3 regions of the Neobacillus sp. PVCKKU3 genome follow, and region 2 is predicted to be linked to each of the others. Evidence: predicted binding sites of a transcription regulator. Region 2 holds the regulator's gene; each other region holds the start of a gene.
What was found. Region 2 encodes Rex, which represses fermentation and respiration genes when NADH is low (regulators of the CRP and FNR family bind a similar motif). Its sites were predicted from a motif close to TTGTGAAATATTTCACAA; they were not measured.

Region 1: a site for Rex is predicted at 2,455-2,472, ahead of ACNQGS_RS26930 (DoxX family membrane protein). Genes of this name have one in related genera too.
Region 3: a site for Rex is predicted at 4,485-4,502, ahead of ACNQGS_RS22140 (hemerythrin domain-containing protein). Genes of this name have one in related genera too.

What each region holds. Positions count from the first base shown of each region.
Region 1 is NZ_JBLVQN010000059.1:18,821-26,040, reverse strand. It holds gene ACNQGS_RS26940 (dienelactone hydrolase family protein) at 80-676, shown strand; gene ACNQGS_RS26935 (DUF421 domain-containing protein) at 805-1,494, shown strand; gene ACNQGS_RS26930 (DoxX family membrane protein) at 1,824-2,384, opposite strand; gene ACNQGS_RS26925 (YwqG family protein) at 2,750-3,541, shown strand; gene ACNQGS_RS26920 (hypothetical protein) at 3,980-4,147, shown strand; gene ACNQGS_RS26915 (hypothetical protein) at 4,445-4,696, opposite strand; partial or broken gene ACNQGS_RS26910 (TRAP transporter large permease) at 5,102-6,241, opposite strand; gene ACNQGS_RS26905 (hypothetical protein) at 6,226-6,468, opposite strand; gene ACNQGS_RS26900 (IS200/IS605 family accessory protein TnpB-related protein) at 6,830-7,220, opposite strand, start outside.
Region 2 is NZ_JBLVQN010000067.1:4,292-11,511, forward strand. It holds gene ACNQGS_RS27885 (ABC-F family ATP-binding cassette domain-containing protein) at 1-873, opposite strand, end outside; gene moaC (cyclic pyranopterin monophosphate synthase MoaC) at 1,037-1,525, shown strand; gene ACNQGS_RS27895 (redox-sensing transcriptional repressor Rex) at 1,558-2,211, shown strand; gene ACNQGS_RS27900 (DUF4395 domain-containing protein) at 2,364-2,789, shown strand; gene ACNQGS_RS27905 (acyl-CoA dehydrogenase family protein) at 2,916-4,529, shown strand; gene ACNQGS_RS27910 (YdiK family protein) at 4,940-5,140, opposite strand; gene ACNQGS_RS27915 (CPBP family intramembrane glutamic endopeptidase) at 5,137-5,859, opposite strand; gene groES (co-chaperone GroES) at 6,162-6,449, shown strand; gene groL (chaperonin GroEL) at 6,492-7,220, shown strand, end outside.
Region 3 is NZ_JBLVQN010000039.1:972-8,191, reverse strand. It holds gene ACNQGS_RS22155 (MerR family transcriptional regulator) at 1-374, shown strand, start outside; gene ACNQGS_RS22150 (helix-turn-helix transcriptional regulator) at 465-1,706, opposite strand; gene uidA (beta-glucuronidase) at 1,936-3,747, shown strand; gene ACNQGS_RS22140 (hemerythrin domain-containing protein) at 3,856-4,365, opposite strand; gene ACNQGS_RS22135 (glycine betaine uptake BCCT transporter) at 4,565-6,109, opposite strand; gene ACNQGS_RS22130 (hypothetical protein) at 6,159-6,824, opposite strand; gene ACNQGS_RS22125 (SDR family NAD(P)-dependent oxidoreductase) at 7,000-7,220, opposite strand, start outside.

The sequences.
Region 1 (7,220 bases), on a different contig from region 2:
GCATCATTTTGCGATTGCCGGTTTCAGGTTCCATCATTGTGTTAATGAGGCTACCTTTTCATGTTTTAAGGAGGATAAGATGCTCCAAATACTGAGGAATTCAAGTCATTTGATTATTGTCATACATGAAATCTATGGCATTAATCAACATATGGAGGACTTTTGTAATTTATTATCAACACACGATTTTGATGTGATCTGCCCGAACTTATTAGAGCGGGAACACCCTTTTACTTATTCCGAAGAAGAGATTGCCTACCATCATTTTATGAACAATGTAGGTTTCACCGAAGCTGTAAAAAAAATAAAGAACCTATTGCTAGATCTTAAAAACCATTACGAAAAAGTATATTTAATTGGATTTAGCGTTGGCGCAACGGTTGCTTGGCTGTGCAGTGAGGAAGATAGTCTGGATGGGGTCGTTGCCTATTATGGTTCGAGAATTCGAAATTACCAACAGATTGTGCCGCGATGCCCTACGGTTTTATTCTTTCCAGAAGAGGAACAATCCTTTAATGTAGATCAGTTAATTTCGAATCTTGATAAAAAAAATATAGAAATCCATAAATTTAATGGACAACACGGATTCAGCGACCCGTACTCTGCTAAATTTAATGAAAAATCATTTCAACATGCCTTCAACGAAATGTTGAAATTTTTAAAGAAACACCTTTAAGGGAACGTTCGTATTTACATTTTTTAATTATTAGATTAAAACGGATAATTCACTTGCAGGAAGAACATAATATCTTTAACTTAAGATACCAACTATTAGCATTTTAACTTTTGCAAGGGAGAACAGCGATGCCAGGATCTTTAGAAATCATCTTTAGAACCTTAACAGCATTTATCATCCTATGGGTTTTTGTACATATTCTTGGGAAACAGACCATATTCCAAAAAACGTATCACCTTTTCATCGCTACCATTACAATGGGAACCCTTGCAGGAAATCTAGCATTCAATCTAAATATTAAGTTTCTGTATTTTATCCTTTCTTTCGTTATCATGGGTACCGTTATTTTTACATTGAATACACTCGCTGTTAAAAAACACCGCTATAAAGAATGGATTGAAGGACAACCAACTTTCTTAATTAAAGAGGGGAAAATCCTGGAGGAATCGATTAGGAAGATTGGTTTTTCATTGGATATGCTTACACAGGCGTTACGAGTGAAAGTTATCTTTAATATAGAAGAAGTGGAATGTGCCATTTTAGAAGTAAATGGTTCTCTATCGGTATTAAAAAAAGCGGAATACCAAAATGTATTGCGAAAGGACCTAAATTTGGTCCCACCCCCAAGCAAGGTTCCTGTAGAACTGGTTATTGATGGAGAAATATTAGATAAGAATTTTCCTCACCACGAATACGATAAAGAATGGTTCTTGGCAGAATTGAAAAAGAGAAATGTTCAGGTCTCTGAAATTTCTTACGCAGTTGTAGGATCAAAAGGAAACCTGTATATTGATTTATTTCGCGACAACTCAAGGTAAAATATTAGGGCTCGCAGCACTCTTGATGAGAATGCTGTGTTTATTTTTTTCAAGCCGCCTGATGGCAGCTCTTTTTTAGATTCACAGATTGAACAAACAGCAAGCGATTACGCTGCTGTTTGTTCAATCTGCTAAATTAATGCTCCGCCTGAAAACATGCCTCTTACATTAGTTTTTCATCATTCAAACTCGTGACGGGGGCTTTCCCTCTTGAATGATGCATAGGGACGGTTCTCTTGTCCCATTCCACATTGCCGGTTCAGGTTCCATCCCCAGCAAATGGAGCTGAAAACGACTGAAAATGATGCAAAAGAACCGTCCCCATGCATCTAATTTAGGTTGACAGGTTTATTGTCTATGACTGATTGGTTATCTTTCACGGTTTGGTTGTTGCCTTTTACTTTGCGTTTAAGTACTGTTTTTCTAATGAATGGCTTTATCCAGCCGTCTAGTCCGACTCTTCCAGCATTAGCGCCTGCAAATAGGATTAGAACTCCCAATAAAATATCTAATGGGTTCGAAGAAATCGTTCCAGCAAATAAATAAGAGAAGTTCATCAATAGACCAAAGAACATGGCAGCTGTTGTTAAGCATCCTAGTAATAATCCTAAACCAACAAGAAATTCACCTAAAGGAATAATCGTATTGAAGATATGGGCATTAGGCAATACAACGTGTTTTAAGAAATCAACATACCATCCAAAAACCACCGCACCGTCAGGACCTTTAACTGGGTTAGCGATTGCACCTTTTAAAAATCCCGAAGCGTCAAAATCTCCGCTTGATAATTTGTGCCACCCCGCCGTGAGCCAAACGTAACTAAGATATAAACGAAGAACAGTTAAAATACCAGATGCAGTTTTGCTTTGTCTTAACCAATTTACTAACATTAACAACACCTCCGCAATTTAGTTTCGATACATCCACAGCATAGCAAATGTATTTTGGCTTCAGGGAGGATTGTTCAAGATTTAACAATCTCTTAAAATAAATTCAAACAAAAGCAAAAAAATTTTAACAAATGAAACTATTTGTTACACGAATGTAGTAGAAATTCAGCTGTTAAAATTAATAAAAAAGTTAATCATCTCAGTAAGGAATAGAACCCCCTACTTTTTCTATTTTCAACCTTTTTCAGCATTTACCAAAACATAACAAACAAGCTTTAAGTTTTTTTATATAATAGATTTATAGCAGGTTTGTTTTGACTAATAGGATTTAAAAAAACGGCAACAAAAAAGGGGGATTCTGTCTTATGCAGCACATTGAGACATTACTTCGTGATTATGAGTTGTACCATAAAAAAACAGATATTATCTCAGCTTTGAAGAGCTCCATTAAAATAGAAAAAACAAAAGTCGATGAAGCGTTTATTCCAATTGGTTCTTCGAAATTAGGCGGTTTGCCAGATCTGCCTGATGAAATGGAATTCCCCAAATATGATAAAGGCTACTTAACGTTTGTCGGCCAATTTAACCTAAAAGAAATTAAGCCATTTGATAAAGATTATTTGCTTCCCGACAGCGGGATATTGTATCTTTTTTACGATGTCGCTGAGCAGCCTTGGGGCTTTGAAGAGGATGAGGGATGCTTTAAAGTCCTTTATTTTGATGGCGATTTGACCACACTGAAAAGAAAAGATTATCCAGAGATCACCGATGACTATTATCCATTAAATGCTTTCCAGGTGAATTTCAAGAACATCTCTACGATATCTGAAAATCCTGCTAATCTTACATTTGAAAACGAAGACGAAGAAGAGCGCTTTTGGAACTTTCGTCAAGAATTAATGCAGCCGGAAGATGAAGAAGGTAACACCTCCCCCACTCACTACATGCTTGGCGAACCATTTAATGTGCAAAACGATGTGTTTGAAGAGCTTTACGACGAAGAAAAGGAACCGGTATTATTGTTCCAAATCGACTCCGATGAAGAGGATTTAGGGGTGATGTGGGGAGATTGCGGGCTGCTTTACTTTTGTATAAAAAAAGAGGAATTAGCAATGAAGCAATTTGATCAGGTTAGGTTCACCTTACAATGTTTTTAATACTTGAAAGAGCATGAAGTTGCTAAAAGGCCTTTACAAAAAGCCAGGTGAATTTTCTAAAGGATTTCGTTTTTAGTGCCTTTCCGAAAAATTGTGCCGAATTGACAGTAGTTTTGACATTGATATTTTTCCCCCTAAAAGCATCATTTGATGCTTTTTTTTATCCACAAGGAATTTACAGAAGACGCAATGATAAATATATTGTTACAACCCCAAAGAAAATATTTAAATTGTAGAAGCAAATACATAAATTTTTCATATGCATAATATAGGACATGAGAAGTTTTTAATTGAAGCGCCTTAAAACGCTTCTTTTTTACTTCGCGATTTAGGTCAAATAAGGAGCACTTTTGCTTTAAATTATTCATCTTCTTTTAGGTATTTTTTATTGTTTAGAAGAAAATAATTACATCAATACCTATAGAAGGAGACGATTAAATGACAAACAGCAATGGAATCCGAAGCATATTAGGTATAGATGTTCGGGCGCGTTCCTCTGTTAATGATAGTGAGGAATATGATCCTTTTAAAAACCCAATCATTCATAAACAAATAAACGGACGAGTTATAGTACCACTTAATATCACAAGGCTATGGGGGAGATAACTCCTCCTGCTTCACAATTTTTGGTCAAATGCAACGTTAACCATTAATTGATTCTTCAACCTGCCCTGTTAGAATAAGAAAACGGGATTGCCGCAGACATACCATCTTTAACATAAGAATTCCGTTTGCTTGATAAGAAACAGCCACCAAAAATGGCAGCTGGATCTTTAACCCCAAGTAGCTAGGACTATTATATATTACAATCAAACTAATCCTATTTGCTTTCATTTATATTATTGATTTAGCTGTTTAACCAATTTTGCAATTGTTTTTTGCGTCTTGATACTAAACATTTGCTCAAAAATTTAAATGGAATGGATAGCCGCCATACCCGTGATGGAACGGGTAACCGCCAAATCCGTGATGGAATGGGTACCCTCCATAACCCATACCATAACCAGGATATCCTCCATATCCCATACCATAACCAGGATATCCTCCATATCCCATACCATAACCAGGATATCCTCCATATCCCATACCATAACCAGGGTAGCCTCCATATCCCATACCATAACCCATACCACTTCCAAAGAATAGTCTTTCCATTTTATATCTCCTCCTCAAATTGTTTCAAAAATAGTGTATGTGTCCCTATTTACAGAGGAATAGATATTTGCCTATTTGTAAACTTTTCTTCATTATACTTGTATTAAGCAAAAGTCTAGAATTTTACTTCTTTCTTGTGACACGAAACAGGCCGGTTTGTCAATAAAAAAAGCCACATTGGGTCATTAAATAATTGTGTTTATTCAGTATTCGCTATATTTCGGATAAGTGACTTTAACTGTTGCTCGTGGGGTCATTTTCAACCATCTGGATTGATGAATATCGCCCCTAAACTTTAAATAGATTAGAATTTTTACTTTAATCGTGTTGTTATCGGTTTTTTCCAGTAAATCCAATCCGTTACACAAAAACCGGCATCCTAAAGATGCCGGTCAAGTTTGTTCCTTATTTTATATTCCCCGTTTTAGTAAGGAATGTGACTATTTCTGGGAATATCGCAAGCAGTCCGATGAATAGTATCATGATAATGGCATATGAAAAGACACCACGAGTAATTTCTGACATAGAGGCGGATTTGTCTACACCCTTTAATACGAATAAATTCAGTCCGACAGGTGGTGTAATTAATGCTAATTCCATATTAATAACCAAAATAATAGCGAACCATATTGGATCAAAACCTAAAGATGTAATAATTGGATATAAAATTGGTACAGTAATCACGATAATGGAAACCGTCTCCAAGAAACAACCTAGAATCAACAATACGATATTTATTAATATAAAAATGACCCAAGGAGAAACATCCCATGATGTAGCCATTTCGGTAATGGTTTGTGGGATTCTTAGAACCGTTAAAATAAAGCCAAGCAGCATAGCACCAACAATAATGAAAAGAATCATTGCATTGGTTTGAACGGTTGAAAATAAGATTTCTTTCATATTTTTAAACGTTAAATTTCTATAGGCTAATCCAGCGACTAATAAGCTAAAGACTACCCCCACTGCCGCCGCTTCAGTTGGTGTAAACAGGCCTGAATAAATACCGCCGATAATGATAATTGGCAGGACTAACCCCCATACAGCCTTTTTGGAGGCTTCGAATCTTTCCGCCCATGTGGCCGCCTTTTCCTTAATATGTCTTGTCTGCCAGGAGGCGAAAATGGTGAAAAGTAATGTAAGGAGTAATCCAGGTACAATACCTGCAATGAAAAGTTTGCCTACAGATTCTCCAGTGATATTTCCATAAAGAATCATCGGAACGCTTGGCGGGATCAAAATCCCTAAGGTGCCACCTGCGGCTACTAAACCTAAAACATATCTTTTCGTATAGCCTCGTTTAACCATTTCTGGAATAGCCACTGAACCAACCGTTACAGCCGTTGCCACACTAGAGCCTGAAATAGCAGCAAAAATGGCACAGCAGAAAATAGTTCCTATCGCAAGCCCGCCCGGTAAATGTCTGAACCATTTGCTTGCCATTTCATATAAATCTTTCCCTACACCGCAAACTAATAAAATCTGGCTCATTAATACATATAACGGAAGAGCCGTTAGCTCAAATGAATCTAATGCCTTATAGTTGTTCCAGATGTTGCACCATCAACTGTAATGCCATATAAACTTCCCCGGCGCCCATAAACACTGGAGAAGCCTCCATATGCTTTTATTAGTTCTGATGGAATTTCGCCAATACATCTGATTTTTAAGCCTTTAAAATCTCCAGGCGATTTGAGCGGTCTAACATTATTGGCAAATTGAGCGTAACCATATTCAGCAAATAATAATACCTTTGCGCCGTTCCTAAAAATATAGACATTTATGGATATTACTATCTATATGTTCTAAATGGATGGTAGCTTTTCCATTTAGCACGCAAAACGAACAGAGCTTTTTGCGAATCGCGTTAGGGAATCACGCCCTAAAACTAGAATGGATACATCCGTCTGGATGAGTCTTTCGACCAATCCAAACTTCATCGTTTCCGTCACAGTGCCATTTTCTTCATCCTTTCGAATGAGATCTACGTCACAGGATACCTTTTCGATACTCTAGTTTGGCTGTAAACCACGCTATTTATTGCAAATCTTGCCTATAAAATTGGAGTACGTGGTCCTAGTCTTCCTTTCAGGTAAATAAGAAGCGTTGCTCCAATTTCTCTTGTTTTTCCTTTCAAATATCCACTTTTAATAGTTCAATCTTATCCTGAAAATGATAATATGAACCCCAGTGTCTCGTGAGCGACCTCCAATTATGAAAATTAGCCTTTTGTTTATCGAATTTTTTGGAGAAAGACAGCACAGAGTCATATTTTGGTTTTTCCGTTTTAAAATAATAGCCTCTTCTTGCAATCATGCAAGCGGCGGAAACATGGGAACTTAGTCCGTAACGCGCCATAAATTTCATCTGCCCAATTTGGCTCGTATAGGCGGGGTTTATTTTTCTGATTCTTACTCCCCCTTTATTTGCTTTTGATTCGATTAATTGTTGAAAGGAGGAATAGGCAAACCCCGAAAGCATCCGCGCAAATTTAGGGCCCATTTCTCTTAAACTAGCTTTCTTT
Region 2 (7,220 bases):
CGCTCTCTTAGTAGTAGTGGCCCGTGCGATGTTGCGCTGGATGAAATCCTTTAACGCGGCAATTTCCTCCTGCTGCTTTTCATAAAGCTTCATGTCGCGTTCATAATTGGCAGCTTTCTGCTCAAGATAAGTGCTATAATTACCGGTGAATCGCTGAATCAGGCGGCGTGATAGTTCATACACCTCTGTAACCACTTTATCCAAAAAATAGCGGTCATGCGAAACAATTAAAATCGCGCCATCATAGCCCTGCAGATATTGCTCCAGCCAGGAAAGGGTTTCGATATCCAAATGGTTGGTTGGCTCGTCCAAAATTAAAATATCAGGTCTTGTCAGTAATAGTTTGCCTAGCGCAAGACGCGTTTTTTGTCCGCCGCTTAGACTTGAAATCATTAACGTAGTATCAGAAAAATTTAACCCATGCAATACAGAACGGATATCAGCTTCATATTGATAGCCGCCTTGCTCTTTAAACTTTATTTGCAATTCATCATATTCCTTTAATACCCGTTCGTATTTTCCTGGGTCCCCGAAAACAGCAGGATCGGCCATTTGCTTCTCCAGCTTCCGGAGCGATTTTTCCATCGCCTGCAGGTTCTCAAAAACCGTCAGCATTTCCTCCCAAATGGACAAATTGGACTCCAAACCCGTATTTTGCGCCAAATAACCAACGGTAACATCCTTTGGTTTGATGATTTCGCCGCCGTCATAGCCCATTTCGCCGGCGATGATTTTCAATAACGTTGATTTCCCCGCTCCATTGCGTCCGACAAGGGCAACACGGTCACGGGTTTGTAATTCCAGTTTTATATTCGATAAAATAAGTTCAGCACCATAATATTTTTGTAGTTGGTTAACCTGTAATAAAATCATTTTTTTCACCTCTATTACCTTACGACTAGTTTACCGTATAACCCGAATGTCGGCAATGAAGTGAAATTTTTAATGGAATTATAAAAAAATATACTGTTAGTTCAAAGTTTCACACACATGGACAAAAAAATATTGTATTATTTTTTGTAGGAGGATTTTTTTTATGGCTGAATTTACTCATTTTAATGAAGAAGGCCGGGCCAAGATGGTCGATGTCAGCGAGAAGCCGGAAACGGCACGCACAGCAACAGCCCAGTCTAGCATAACAGTAAGCACTGAAATTTATGAAAAAATCACAAACCACGAAATGAAAAAGGGCGATGTCTTAGCAGTTGCCCAGGTTGCTGCAGTGATGGCAGCGAAAAAGACATGGGATATCATTCCAATGTGCCACCCGATTCCATTAACAGGTATCAATATTAGTTTTTCATGGGAGCAGGCCGGGCAGGGACAATATACACTGCATATTGCTGCATCAGTGAAAACAAAAGGCAGTACGGGGGTTGAGATGGAAGCGCTAACAGCTGCCTCTGTTTGTGCCCTGACCGTCTATGATATGTGTAAGGCAGTTGATAAAGGGATGGTAATTGGACCAACCTTTCTGGTGGAAAAAACCGGCGGCAAAAACGGTGATTTTAGAAGAGAAATCTAATATATCCATTAAAATTGAAGGGTGGGAGAAATATGTCCAATGAAACGATGAAAATACCACAGGCAACAGCAAAGCGGCTGCCCTTATATTATCGATTTTTACAAAACCTTCATTCCTCTGGCAAGCAGAGGGTGTCATCTGCAGAATTGAGTGAAGCAGTAAAGGTGGACTCGGCCACTATTCGCAGGGATTTCTCTTATTTCGGGGCCCTTGGGAAAAAGGGGTACGGCTATAACGTAAACTATTTGTTATCGTTTTTCCGGAAAACTCTTGATCAAGATGAATTAACAAAGGTAGCGTTAATCGGGGTGGGTAATCTCGGCACAGCCTTTTTACACTACAATTTTTTAAAAAATAATAATACAAAAATCGCTTGCGCCTTCGATGTGGACCCCGGAAAAATTGGCGGTTCGATAGGCAATGTTCCCGTTTATTCGATGGACGATATAGAACAGTATTTGATCGAGGAAAATATTTCGGTGGCGATTTTGACGGTGCCGGCTCCGGTTGCTCAGCAAATCACAGACAAGCTTGTGAATACGAATGTAAAAGGGGTTTTAAACTTTACTCCAGCAAGACTGAATGTACCTTCATCGATCCGCGTGCATCATATTGACCTGGCGGTGGAGCTGCAATCACTTGTTTACTTTTTAAAGCATTATCCAAACGACGAAGTAGAAGAATAAATAATCAATGGGCTTCTCGCCAAAATGGTGAGAGGCCCATTTTTTCGTTTTGAAACATTTTCCTAACCAGATCACTATACAAAGGGAGTGGAAGCGGGTAAAATGAATACACAAGTAATTATTGTAATCCAATAGGAAAGGTTGGAATTAAAATGACAGAAACAGTTCGTTCAATCCCACGGCCGCTAGTGAAAACAAACCAGTGGACGATTGTTTTAAGTGTTGTGTTAACATGGTTATCCGGTCAGGAATGGTTTTTGTTAGTGCCGTTTGTTGCCGGTATGTCTGGTCTTTTATTCGGATTTAATCCGATTATGCAAATAGCAAAACTATTTTTAAGAAAGGAACCAGAGGCTTATATCCCCGAGGATTGGGAGCAGCAGCAATTTAATCAAAAACTTGCCGTATCGTGTTTGGGAATTGGATTTGTAGGATTCCTGCTGGGTTGGAATGGTGTTGGCTATGTGTTCACGATTCTTGTCGCAGTGGCTGCCTTTGTGGCAATTCTAGGTTTTTGCATCGGATGCTTTATTCATTTTCAGTGGAACCAATACCGTCATAGAAGGGTGCACCAATAAAGAAGAGGTCTGAATTATTCAGCCTCTTTTTTTGTTTTTCTACTTATATTTGACGTTTCCATATCCTTACATTTAAGATTAAATTGAAAATTATGAATTATTATTCATGAGGAGAGTGGCGTTTTTATGAAGCATGTTTCCCAAGAGACAGAAGCAAGAGGAAAAAATTCTTACAGCTTTGATGAATTTCTCGAAAAACGTGACAACCTTGATTGGTACCGTGATGAACCGTTTTTACAAAAAGCGGTAAAGAAATTTACGGGTTCTCAGCACAGCCAAATCCACGAAAAACTATTATCCTTTTCAGCAACAGTATCTGCAAAATGGAACCGGTTAGCCGAAAGAATTGCCAGACCGGAAGTCCGCCCCTATATGCTTCACTTTGATGCTTTTAATCATCGGATTGACCGGATTGTTCGTCCTCAAGAAGTTCATCAATTAGAGAATGAAATTTTCGGAGAAGGTCTTTTTTCCAGTAACATGACACCTTGGGAAAGCTTTGTGAAAAGAATGCTGATCCATCAGCTGGGTGAGGCGGGAGTGACCTGTCCGCTGACATGTACACATGGTTTAGTGGCTTTGCTTGACCAATTTCCGGATGAAGAATATCCAGAACTTCAAGTTATATTACATCATACAAAAGAAGGGCTAAACGGCGAATTCGCCATTGGCGCTCAATTTATGACAGAAATCCAGGGTGGTTCTGATTTGCCGGCTAATGTTTTGGAGGCGGTTCCGGAAGGCAAGTATTATCGTTTGTATGGGAATAAGTTTTTCTGTTCTGCGGCGCATGCCGATTATTCTGTGGTGACGGCAAAAATATCGGGAACTGACAAAGTTTCAACATTTATCGTACCTTCCTGGCTTCCGGGGGATAAGGAGAAGGAGAAACGCAACGGGTACGAGATAAATCGGATCAAATGGAAGCTGGGAACAGCCGAGCTGCCAACAGGGGAGATTCAATATAAGGGGGCGCGTGCCTATCCAATCGGTCCAAAGGATAAAGGGATTGCAGTTGCAGTCGGAATTGTATTGACCTTGTCGAGGTTGGAAATTGGGATTGCCTGTGCCGGGTTTATGCTGAGGGCCTCTCGGGAGGCAAACTTGTACAGCGATTTCCGAAGTGTTTTTGGAAAGAAGGTAAAAGACTATCCACTCGCAGCAAGCAAGTTGAAACGAATCCAGCATGCCGCTGAGCGAACGACGGCGGGGGCATTCAAAATCTATAATCTTTTCTTGCAACTGGATAAGCCGCTTAATCCAGGAATTAAATCGGACCATCCAATTGATGTTAGGAAAAAGTTATTTAATCTGCGTGAACTTGTCTTGCTGCAGAAAATCTGTGCAACGAATGAGGGAGCGGAAATTTTACGGGAGGCTATCTCCGTGTTTGCCGGCCATGGAGTGATGGAGGAATTTTCGTCGCTGCCGCGTATCTTCCGCGATGTGGTCGTAAACGAACAGTGGGAGGGACCGCGTAATCTGCTTTTAACACAAATCTACCGCGATTTGGGCAGGGTTTCTGACTGGTATTCACCTGCTGAGTTTGTGGCCAGCGTTCTTGAGGGAGCCGCTGGGGAGACAATTAAAAAGTTTTCTGATCAACTTGAAGACCTACTGGGGCGGCCTGTTTTAGGTGAAGTAAGCGAAGCCTCGATGGACGCTGCTGCGGAATGGGATGCGTTTTGTGATGAATTCTTTAAGGCTTACCAGCTGATAGCTCTAACAGAGGTCAATTAATGGAGCTGGGCGAAACATTATAGACGGTATTGAGGAAATTTGAGTGAAATCAGGAAGGGAAATGTCCTTGATAGACGGTATCAAGGACAATTTGAGTGAAATTGGTAGTGGAAATGTCCTTGATAGGCGGCATCAAGGACATTTTGAGTGAAATCAGGAAGGGAAATGTCCTTGATAAGCGGTATCAAGGACAATTTGAGTGAAATCGGGAAGGAAAATGTCCTTGATAGGCGGTATCAAGGACAATTTGAGTGAAATCGGGAAGGGAAATGTCCTTGATAGGTGAAATCAAGGACATTTTGAGTGAATCGAGAAGAGAAATGTCCTTGACAATCGACAGAAGGACAATTTTGCCGATTAATAAGTGAATACGTCCTTCACACCAGCCTTATCAAAAATATAAAACATCATTATTTTTTCATTTGCCCCTTATATTTGAAATGAATAGCAATCATCTTAATGGCTGACCCAAGGTCAAAGGTGGCGAGGATGACCAAAAGGTAGCTGAAGAAGCCCCAGCCATTGTTTTGGACATCATCGATAGCAAAATAGGTGAACAGGGCACCCAGTATTAAATAAATCAAACCGGAAAACAAAGGTGAACGTTTCATAGAAATCCTCCGATAAAGTTTTGAACTGCCTCTGCCTCACGCATCATCCGCTCAATGTCGTCCTTATAGACGGACTGAACAAGGACGACCATCGTATTCATGGATACATGGGCGAAAATCGGCACCAGGATGCGTTTGGTTTTTACATAAAGAAAAGCAAAGGTAAAGCCCATCGCCGAGTAAATAAGCAGATGCTCAGGCTCCATATGGACAAGCGCAAAGACCACCGAGCTGATTAGGGCAGAAATGAAGAAATTAAACCGTTTATAAAAAGCCCCAAAGATAATTTTCCGAAACACAATTTCTTCTAAAATAGGGCCGATAATACTCGTTACAAGAATGGCCAAAGGAAAGGCATTAATGATCGTGAGGATTTCCTGTGTATTTTTAGAGCCCAATTCAATCCCAATAAGGCGCTCAATGATGGCGGCCGTATATTGGGCAAATAGGGCAAGGAAAACCCCTAAAATCGCCCACTTTATCGAATGACCGATTGAAGTGTTTCTTTCACTATGGACCCCAGGCTTCATTTCTTTTCTTAGGATAACAAGAATGATGAGAAAGGCAAGGGTGAAACTTGTGATCAGCCAAACCGGTACCACAAATTCCTGCCTCCATCCAAAAAGGCGAAATCCAAACATAAATGCAGGAATCCCGGCAAAGCTGGAAAGCTGCATGGCAATATAAACAATAAGGACAATCCAGTATTCCTTTTTCAAGTCAAAACTCCTTTTCCATCTATTTTTTCCAATCGAAATGTAATCAATCACTATTCTTCATTCTACCTTTAATGACAAATTAGTTTCAATTTTGAATGCCTGCTTTGAAAAGAATTGAATAGAAATATGGATTTTATCCATACTTTATAAGGTGGAAAAAAAGGGTAACTTTTTTTAATAAATTTTATGCATCAGACTTGCAAAAGATTTTTAGATTGATTATTATAATAATTGTGTTAGCACTCATCATAGTTGAGTGCTAATAAATGACCGAATAACACATATTTGAGGAGGTTGTTTGAATGTTAAGACCATTAGGTGATCGCATTATCATCGAACTCGTTGAATCAGAAGAAAAAACTGCAAGCGGTATCGTATTACCGGATACAGCAAAGGAAAAGCCTCAAGAAGGAAAAGTTGTAGCTGTAGGTACTGGCCGTGTGCTTGACAATGGCGAGCGCGTAGCTGTTGAAGTTTCTGAAGGCGACCGCATCATCTTCTCAAAATACGCTGGTACTGAAGTGAAATACCAAGGTACTGAATACTTAATTTTACGTGAAAGCGACATCCTTGCTGTAGTTGGAGAATAAGAACAATAACTAGCTTTAATTATAAGAGGAGGTTTTTTAACAATGGCTAAAGAGATTAAGTTTAGTGAAGACGCTCGCCGCGCAATGCTTCGCGGTGTTGATACACTTGCAGATGCAGTTAAAGTTACTCTTGGACCTAAAGGACGCAACGTGGTTCTTGAGAAAAAATTCGGTTCACCATTAATCACAAATGACGGTGTAACGATTGCAAAAGAAATCGAATTAGAAGATGCATTCGAAAACATGGGTGCAAAGCTTGTTGCTGAAGTAGCAAGCAAAACAAACGATGTTGCCGGTGACGGTACAACAACTGCAACAGTTCTTGCTCAAGCGATGATTCGCGAAGGCTTAAAGAACGTAACTGCAGGCGCTAACCCAATGGGCATCCGCAAAGGGATCGAAAAAGCAGTTACTGCTGCTGTAGCAGAGCTTAAAGCTATTTCTAAACCAATTGAAGGCAAAGAGTCGATCGCTCAAGTTGCCGCTATTTCTTCTGATGACAAAGAAGTTGGCCAATTAATCGCTGAAGCAATGGAGCGCGTTGGCAACGACGGCGTTATTACCATCGAAGAATCTAAAGGCTTCACTACTGAATTGGATGTAGTTGAAGGTATGCAATTTGACCGTGGCTATGCTTCTCCATACATGGTTACAAATACTGACAAAATGGAAGCTATCTTAGACAATCCATTTGTATTAATCACTGATAAGAAGATCACAAGCATTCAGGAAATCCTGCCTGTTCTTGAGCAAGTGGTACAGCAAGGAAAG
Region 3 (7,220 bases), on a different contig from region 2:
ATCAATATCGGGAAAATGCTCCATTCGTCCTCGGCGCATGTCTGCCATCTGAACAACATGAAGTACCACTGCATCTGATCCTATTGCGTTTCATGATGAAGGGATGGAAAACTCAGTTAATCGGGGCTTCTCCTGCACCAGGTGCGATTGAATCATTGGTTTGCAAGTTAAAGCCAGATGTCGTTCTGTTGTCCGCTACAACCGCGATACCATTTGAAACAGATCCTCAACTTTTGCAGAGATTGGATCTATTTGCTGAAAAGCAAACCGACATTGCCTTTTACCTCGGCGGTCAAGGGGCAGTTACTTATCTCTCAGATTATAAACCACAGGCGATTCATGTGACAAATTCCATTGATGACATATTAAAATAAAACACTTTTTATTAGTTATAAATATTGACTATTTTAAACATACCTACGGGGATATTAACGGGGATGAATGCCTAGCAAAAAACAACTCCATCAATTCAGGAGTTGTTTTTGATTTGAAACGTTTTTTCTTTTCGCATATTGGGATGGAGTCAGCGACGTGTACTTTTTGAATACTTTACTAAAATAATTTAAGTCATTAAATCCGACCATAAAGGCAATATCGGTGATGGAACTATTGCCTCGTTGTAAATATAATTTTGCTTCATCCACCCGTTTGCGATTAATAAATTCAGTAATGTTCATTCCGGTCTCGCTTTTAAATTTCCGTGATAGGTGAGAAGGATTGACATGAAGTTGGTCCGCGATATGCTGAAGGGTCAATGGACTGCCTAAATTCAGCAAAATATAATCCACTGTGTTTTTCACCATTGGGCTGTAATGGCCGGTGGCAAAAGCAGCGACAAGATCGCAATATTCATTCACCATGACCACAAATAACTTTGTCAAATGGGAAAGCGTCGTCGTCCTTTCAATCAAAATTGCAAATCGTTCTGAAATGTTATCCAGATACACGGGATGGACGCCACTTCTTTCAGCAGCCACTCTACACATAGTATTGAAAACAAATCCGATATTCTTGGAGGACCGAATGGGACTTCCAGGTACTCTATCAGAAAACGCCACTAGGTCTGTCATCGGATTGATTAAGTGGGTAACTTCAGCCTTATTTCCTTTCGTAATAGCATCCATCAGTTTATTCTGCTGTTGGTATCTTTGTTCGATTATTTCCCTGCTCTCCTCGATATTTGTTTTTTGAATATCTGGTTTCAGGGCAGGTATAAGTGTATCTGAGGGAATCTGCTGCGAATGGGTAAAGTCTTGAACACCAAGATGAACCAAAAGTTCCCCGACATCTTTATATTCTGTATCATTTAAAATCGGCAAAGATTGATAAAATTGTTCCAATTGCCTTCGTTCACCAATAGGGAGATTGTTTTTTGAAATAATATCTTTGATCCGATCGATAACCGTAATACTCGAAATCAACGGACCGATTAAAATGCTTCCATAAAAAGATTGGCATCTCCAAATACCGGCAGCAATATACTCAAGACCAAACGGGCTAATATAGTGATAGTATCGATTGGATTCATTGCTATGCAGGATATCATGGATATGAGTAATCTCATTGTCAGGATGAACCAAAACAGATGGAATAGTATGGTTGATTAGTTGGAAAATCGACTTTCCATCTTGGTCATATAAACGGATATCTATTTTGGTAATCGAATGAAGTACGTAGCTAATTTTTATGAAATTTTGATAGTTCATAGTTCCCACAAAAAATCACCTTCCAAATTTAATGTACATTGAAATATAAGAAATAGCAAAATAATTACTAATATAGTAAAAATATTACGATTATCAATTGAAATGATTTATTATAATCAATTTAAAGCCCTTTCATAATTGGGGTTATCTAAAATGAATTTTAATTGTCTATTAGTAAATAATTTGGTATGAGGGAAATTTTCCTGTATATGAATGGAGGAGAAGGAACATGTTATATCCAATTTCTACGGATAGCCGCGTGGTCATGGATCTAAGCGGTATTTGGAAATTTATGATTGATGATGAAGTAAAAGAAGTAGATGTAAACCAACCGCTCCCAACAGGTGAGTCCATGGCAGTTCCGGCTTCTTTTAATGATCAAGCGGTATCACCAGAAATTCGCCAGCATAGTGGGTATGTATGGTATGAAAGAGAATTTACCGTTGCCAAAGCCTTGCGTGATGAACGATTAGTATTGCGATTTGGCTCTGCTACCCATGAAGCTTGGGTGTATGTGAATGGCAAACTCGCTGCCCAACATAAAGGCGGTTTTACTCCATTTGAAGCTGAGATTAATGAATTCTTAGTTCCAGGGGCGAACCGTTTAACTGTTCGTGTAAGCAATTTGTTGGATTATACCGCATTGCCAGTAGGAAATTATAGTGAAAAGACAGATGAAAATGGAAAGATCATCCGTAAAGTCGATGAAAACTTTGACTTCTTTAACTACGCAGGGCTGCATCGTCCTGTCAAAATTTATTCAACCCCAGTGAATTATATTGACGATATTGTGATTGTACCGAATGTGGATTTAGCTGCTAAGAAAGCAGATATACAAATTTCAATTAAAACTGGCGGAAATTTCGATGAAGTGCGGGTTACCATTCTTGATGAACAAGGCATTACTGTCGCCCAAGCTTCCGGAACCGATGTAAATGCGGTAATCGAGAACGTTCATTTATGGCAGCCGCTCAATGCTTATCTCTATAGAGCTAAAGTCGAGGGGCTTAACAATGGCGAAGTGGAAGATGTCTATGAAGAACAGTTTGGTGTCCGTAAGATAGATGTAAAAAGCGGCAAATTCTTAATCAATGGCGAACCATTCTATTTCAAAGGCTTTGGAAAGCATGAAGATACACATGTCCGCGGCCGTGGCCTTGACGAAGTCTATAATGTGCACGATATTAATTTGATGAAAGCCATGGGCGCCAACTCATTCCGGACATCACATTATCCATATTCCGAAGAAATGATGCGCCTTTGCGACCGTGAAGGAATTGTCGTGATTGACGAAACACCGGCAGTTGGATTAATGTTATCCTTCACTTTTGATGTATCGATTTTAGAAAAAGGCGAGTTTGAAGACGATACTTGGGAAAAGTTGAGGACTGCTGAGGCTCATCAACAGGTCATTCGCGAGCTGATCGACCGCGATAAAAATCATGCTTGTGTCGTCATGTGGTCTATTGCCAACGAGGCAGCCACTTATTCAAAAGGTTCTTACGAGTATTTTGAACCGTTATTTAATCTGGCTCGCGAATTAGACCCACAAAAGCGTCCGTGTACGTATGTTGGCATCATGATGGCAACGCCAAAGGCTGACAAATGTACAGAATTGGTTGATGTAATTGCCTTAAACCGCTACTATGGCTGGTATGTACAACATGGCGACTTGAAGACGGCTGAAGAAAAGACTCGCGAAGAGCTGCTAGAATGGCAAGAAAAATACCCAGATAAACCAATTATGTACACCGAATATGGTGCGGATACGGTAGCCGGGTTCCATAGTGCACTTGGCGAGCCATTCAGCGAGGAATACCAAGAAGATTATTACCGCATGAACAGCAAGGTATTTGATGAAATTCCTAACTTTGTCGGTGAACAATTATGGAACTTCGCCGATTTCCAAACAAAATTTGGCATTATGCGTGTCCAAGGTAACAAAAAAGGTATCTTTACCCGTGCCAGAGAACCAAAAATGGTGGTGCGCTATTTAAGTCAGCGCTGGAATGCGATTCCAAATTTAGGATACAAAAAGTAAGAGCGTTCGCCTTCATTTTTAGAGTAAAATCAAAGGCCCTATCCAAATTAAAACTGGATAGGGCCTTTGATTTAGTGGATTAATGTTTGGTCAAAAACCGCTGCTTGCTTATCGCATCTGAAGCAGTCGTTCAAGTTCCTCTTTCTCGCCAACCGACAGTATATTCTCTGCCAATGGAAACAGCATTTTTTCTTCTTTAGCAAAGTGTTGTGTTAAGATAGCAAGCGCTTGGACAGCATAAACTGTAATCGATTGCGCATCGTCTTCATTAATATCCAAGCCAGTCAGGGCGGCTTCAGTTAGAAAATCCTTTAGATGCTGCTCTGCCTTATCATGTTCATATTCCATCGTTTCGATTGTTCTGTCATTCTCCCCGAGGCGGCGGGTCATCATAGGGAACAATCCTTCCTCTTCACGTTTGGAATGTTCCATCAGATTATCATGGAAAGACAAAACCCGCCCGTACAATTTCGCAAATAGATGTACCACAGCAGAACCTGAATTGAATTCTATCTCTTCAGAAATCTCAGAGATAAGGTCCATATCTGCCCGAAGCGATACATGCTCGTCCTTTAATTGTTGCAGCGGGGCACTTAATACAACTTTCGAAGCCTCCATCGTCAAACCCCTCCTCATTCTTCCTTCACCATGCATCTGAGAATCTTATAAATCCATGATGGCTTCAAGTCACATCTCATTATCACTTCTTAAAGCATACGCTAAAAGTGCTGATAATCTTGTGATATTTATCATAAAAAACATAGGGGGAATTCGGTCTGAAGGAGTCTTTTGCCGAACAAATTTACTTATTATTTAATCAACTATTTTCGTTCTTTAGGCTATAGTGCTGCGTGCTTCTTTTATTGCCTTGTTGCATTTCAGCTTCCTTTTTTAGGCCTGTCAGCAAGGAGTAGCACATGGCGAGCATGATTATGGCAAATGGAAGTGCGGCTGCAATGGAAGCAGTTTGTAAAACCTCCAAACCGCCCGCGAGCAGCAGAACAGCAGCTAAAGCAGATTGGATGACACCCCATGTCATTTTTATTTTGTTAGAAGGATTAAACGTTCCACCTTCACTAAGCATCCCCAATACAAAGGTCGCGGTATCGGCAACAGTTATATAATAAATAGCTACTACCGCGAAACCTAAAATGCTTAACAAGGAACTTAATGGTAGGTGGTCGAAGAAAATAAATATGGACAAGGACACATTTTCGGCGATATGTTTTGCCAAATCATGGTTTCCAGAATGTTGAACAAGCTCAAGTGCTGAACCGCCAAAAACGGACATCCAGAGACAGGTTCCAAGTGTCGGAACAATTAAAACGCCAATAACAAATTCCCTTATCGTCCTCCCTCTGGACACCCGGGCGATAAACATGCCGACAAATGGCGCCCAGGCTATCCACCAAGCCCAGTAAAACAAGGTCCACGAAGCAATCCATTTCTCACCTTTTCCAAAAGGACTTAACCGTAAACTCATATGTATAAAGTCACTTAAATACAGGCCTGTTGTATTAAAAAAGACTTTAATAACGGTTAGGGCTGGACCGACAAACATAATCAGCACAAGGATTGCCACTGAAAAGATGATGGCTGCATTGGATAAGTATTTAATTCCTCTTTCCAGGCCTGTATTAATGGAAATAATAAAAAGGACTGTTGCGACCACAATGACAATCAACTGGATAAATAATGTATTAGGAATGCCAAATATGTCATGCATACCTGCAGTAACCTGCATCGCCCCAAGCCCCAAGGAGGTTGCAATCCCAAAGACTGTTGCAAAGATGGACAGGATATCAATCGTTTTGCCAATCGGGCCGTAAATCCTGTCGCCCAAAATTGGATGGAACGCTGAACTGATCGCTGCAGGGAGCCTTTTATTATATTGAAAAAAAGCAAGGGCTAACCCAATAACAGTGTAGATGGCCCATGGGTGCAGGCCCCAATGGAAAAATGTATATTTCATTGCGGTGTTGGCTGCGTCAATCGTATAACCTTTCCCGTACGGAGGAGCTGTGTAATGGGTTACTGGTTCAGCGACGCTCCAGTATACAATTCCGACCCCCATACCAGCACCGAACAGCATTGCCAGCCAAGAAGCGGTAGAGAAATCAGGCTTATCAGTTCTCCTTCCCAGCCGGATATTCCCATACTTTGAAAACAACAAGTAGATAGAAAAAAAGACAAAGAATAGAGTGGCACCAAGATAAACCCAACCCAGATAATCAATGGAGCCATTATAAACGGCGTTGGTAACTTTGGTAAGATTATCTGTAAAAAAAACTCCCCAGATAATAAAAATGAGGGTCAGCAATAAAGAGATAATAAATACACTATTTTCTTTAAACTTTTCCATGGAAACCTCCTGCAATTGATGAATACTTATTTAAATAGATTTAGCTCGGTCAGTTATTAAAAGGGTTGTATTGAAATTCCCACTTATCTGTATTCATCAACTCTTCATGCGGCACCTCTAACCCGCCGCCAAGATAAATGGTTTGTCCTTTAATCGCAATCACCATAGCCTCTATTAATACATCATTATCCTTCTTTTTATAAATGTCTCCCAACTGTGCTGATAGCTCCCCATATGGATGAACAATTTGCGGGATAGCGTCATCAAAGTCTTCATCAAGATTTGCAATGTCTTTATAATCGATAGGATGACTGTCGGGAGCACGGCCAGGTACCATCAATAAATATTCGTTATGTTTGATACCATCCAAATCGTTTGTAATGACCCCTTTGTTATCAACAGTTTCAACCACTTCAATTTCATTTAAAGAATAATGATCCAGGGTATCGGGGTCGGGATTATTAATTAAAATATAGTCTCCAGCCTGAGGTCTTTGATTGTTCCGGAGTGTGTATACTTTATGATCAAAAATAAAACTGTCATTTTCCTTCGGTATATATCTCTCCACACTCGCTGCATTGGTTATATGCTGTGTTAAATCTCTTAGCTTTATAAGATGAACGGAGAATTTATACATTGGTTTTACACCATATACCTTGTGTAGCTCGTTGTTATAGTACACAAATTGCCCTTTTCTTACTTGATACAGTTTCACAGCTAAATCTCCCTTCAATTATAGGTAGTATAGGGTTCAAAAACATTGGAATTCGGAAGCAGCGTTTTCTTCTTTAGGATGGCTTTTTTAGAAAAAACTATTATCTATGTAAAATAGAAAAGGCTGAAATATACAGATATAAACTGTATATTTCAGCCTTAAATCGAATGTTTCTTTAATATGTTTGATTGGAAGTAAGCGTCGTGCTCAACCGCCATATCTGTTCAACATTTTGAGGATCTATTGCGTACCTGGGATAAGTGCTTAAGCCGAATATGTTTTTCAATTGAGTAAAGCCCTTTTCGCTTATTGCTGGTTTAACAATTTCTCTCTTATGGTTGATAAGCTGCCCGGTCACATCCTTAAATTCATCTGATGTGCAAATGTGAAAATAGG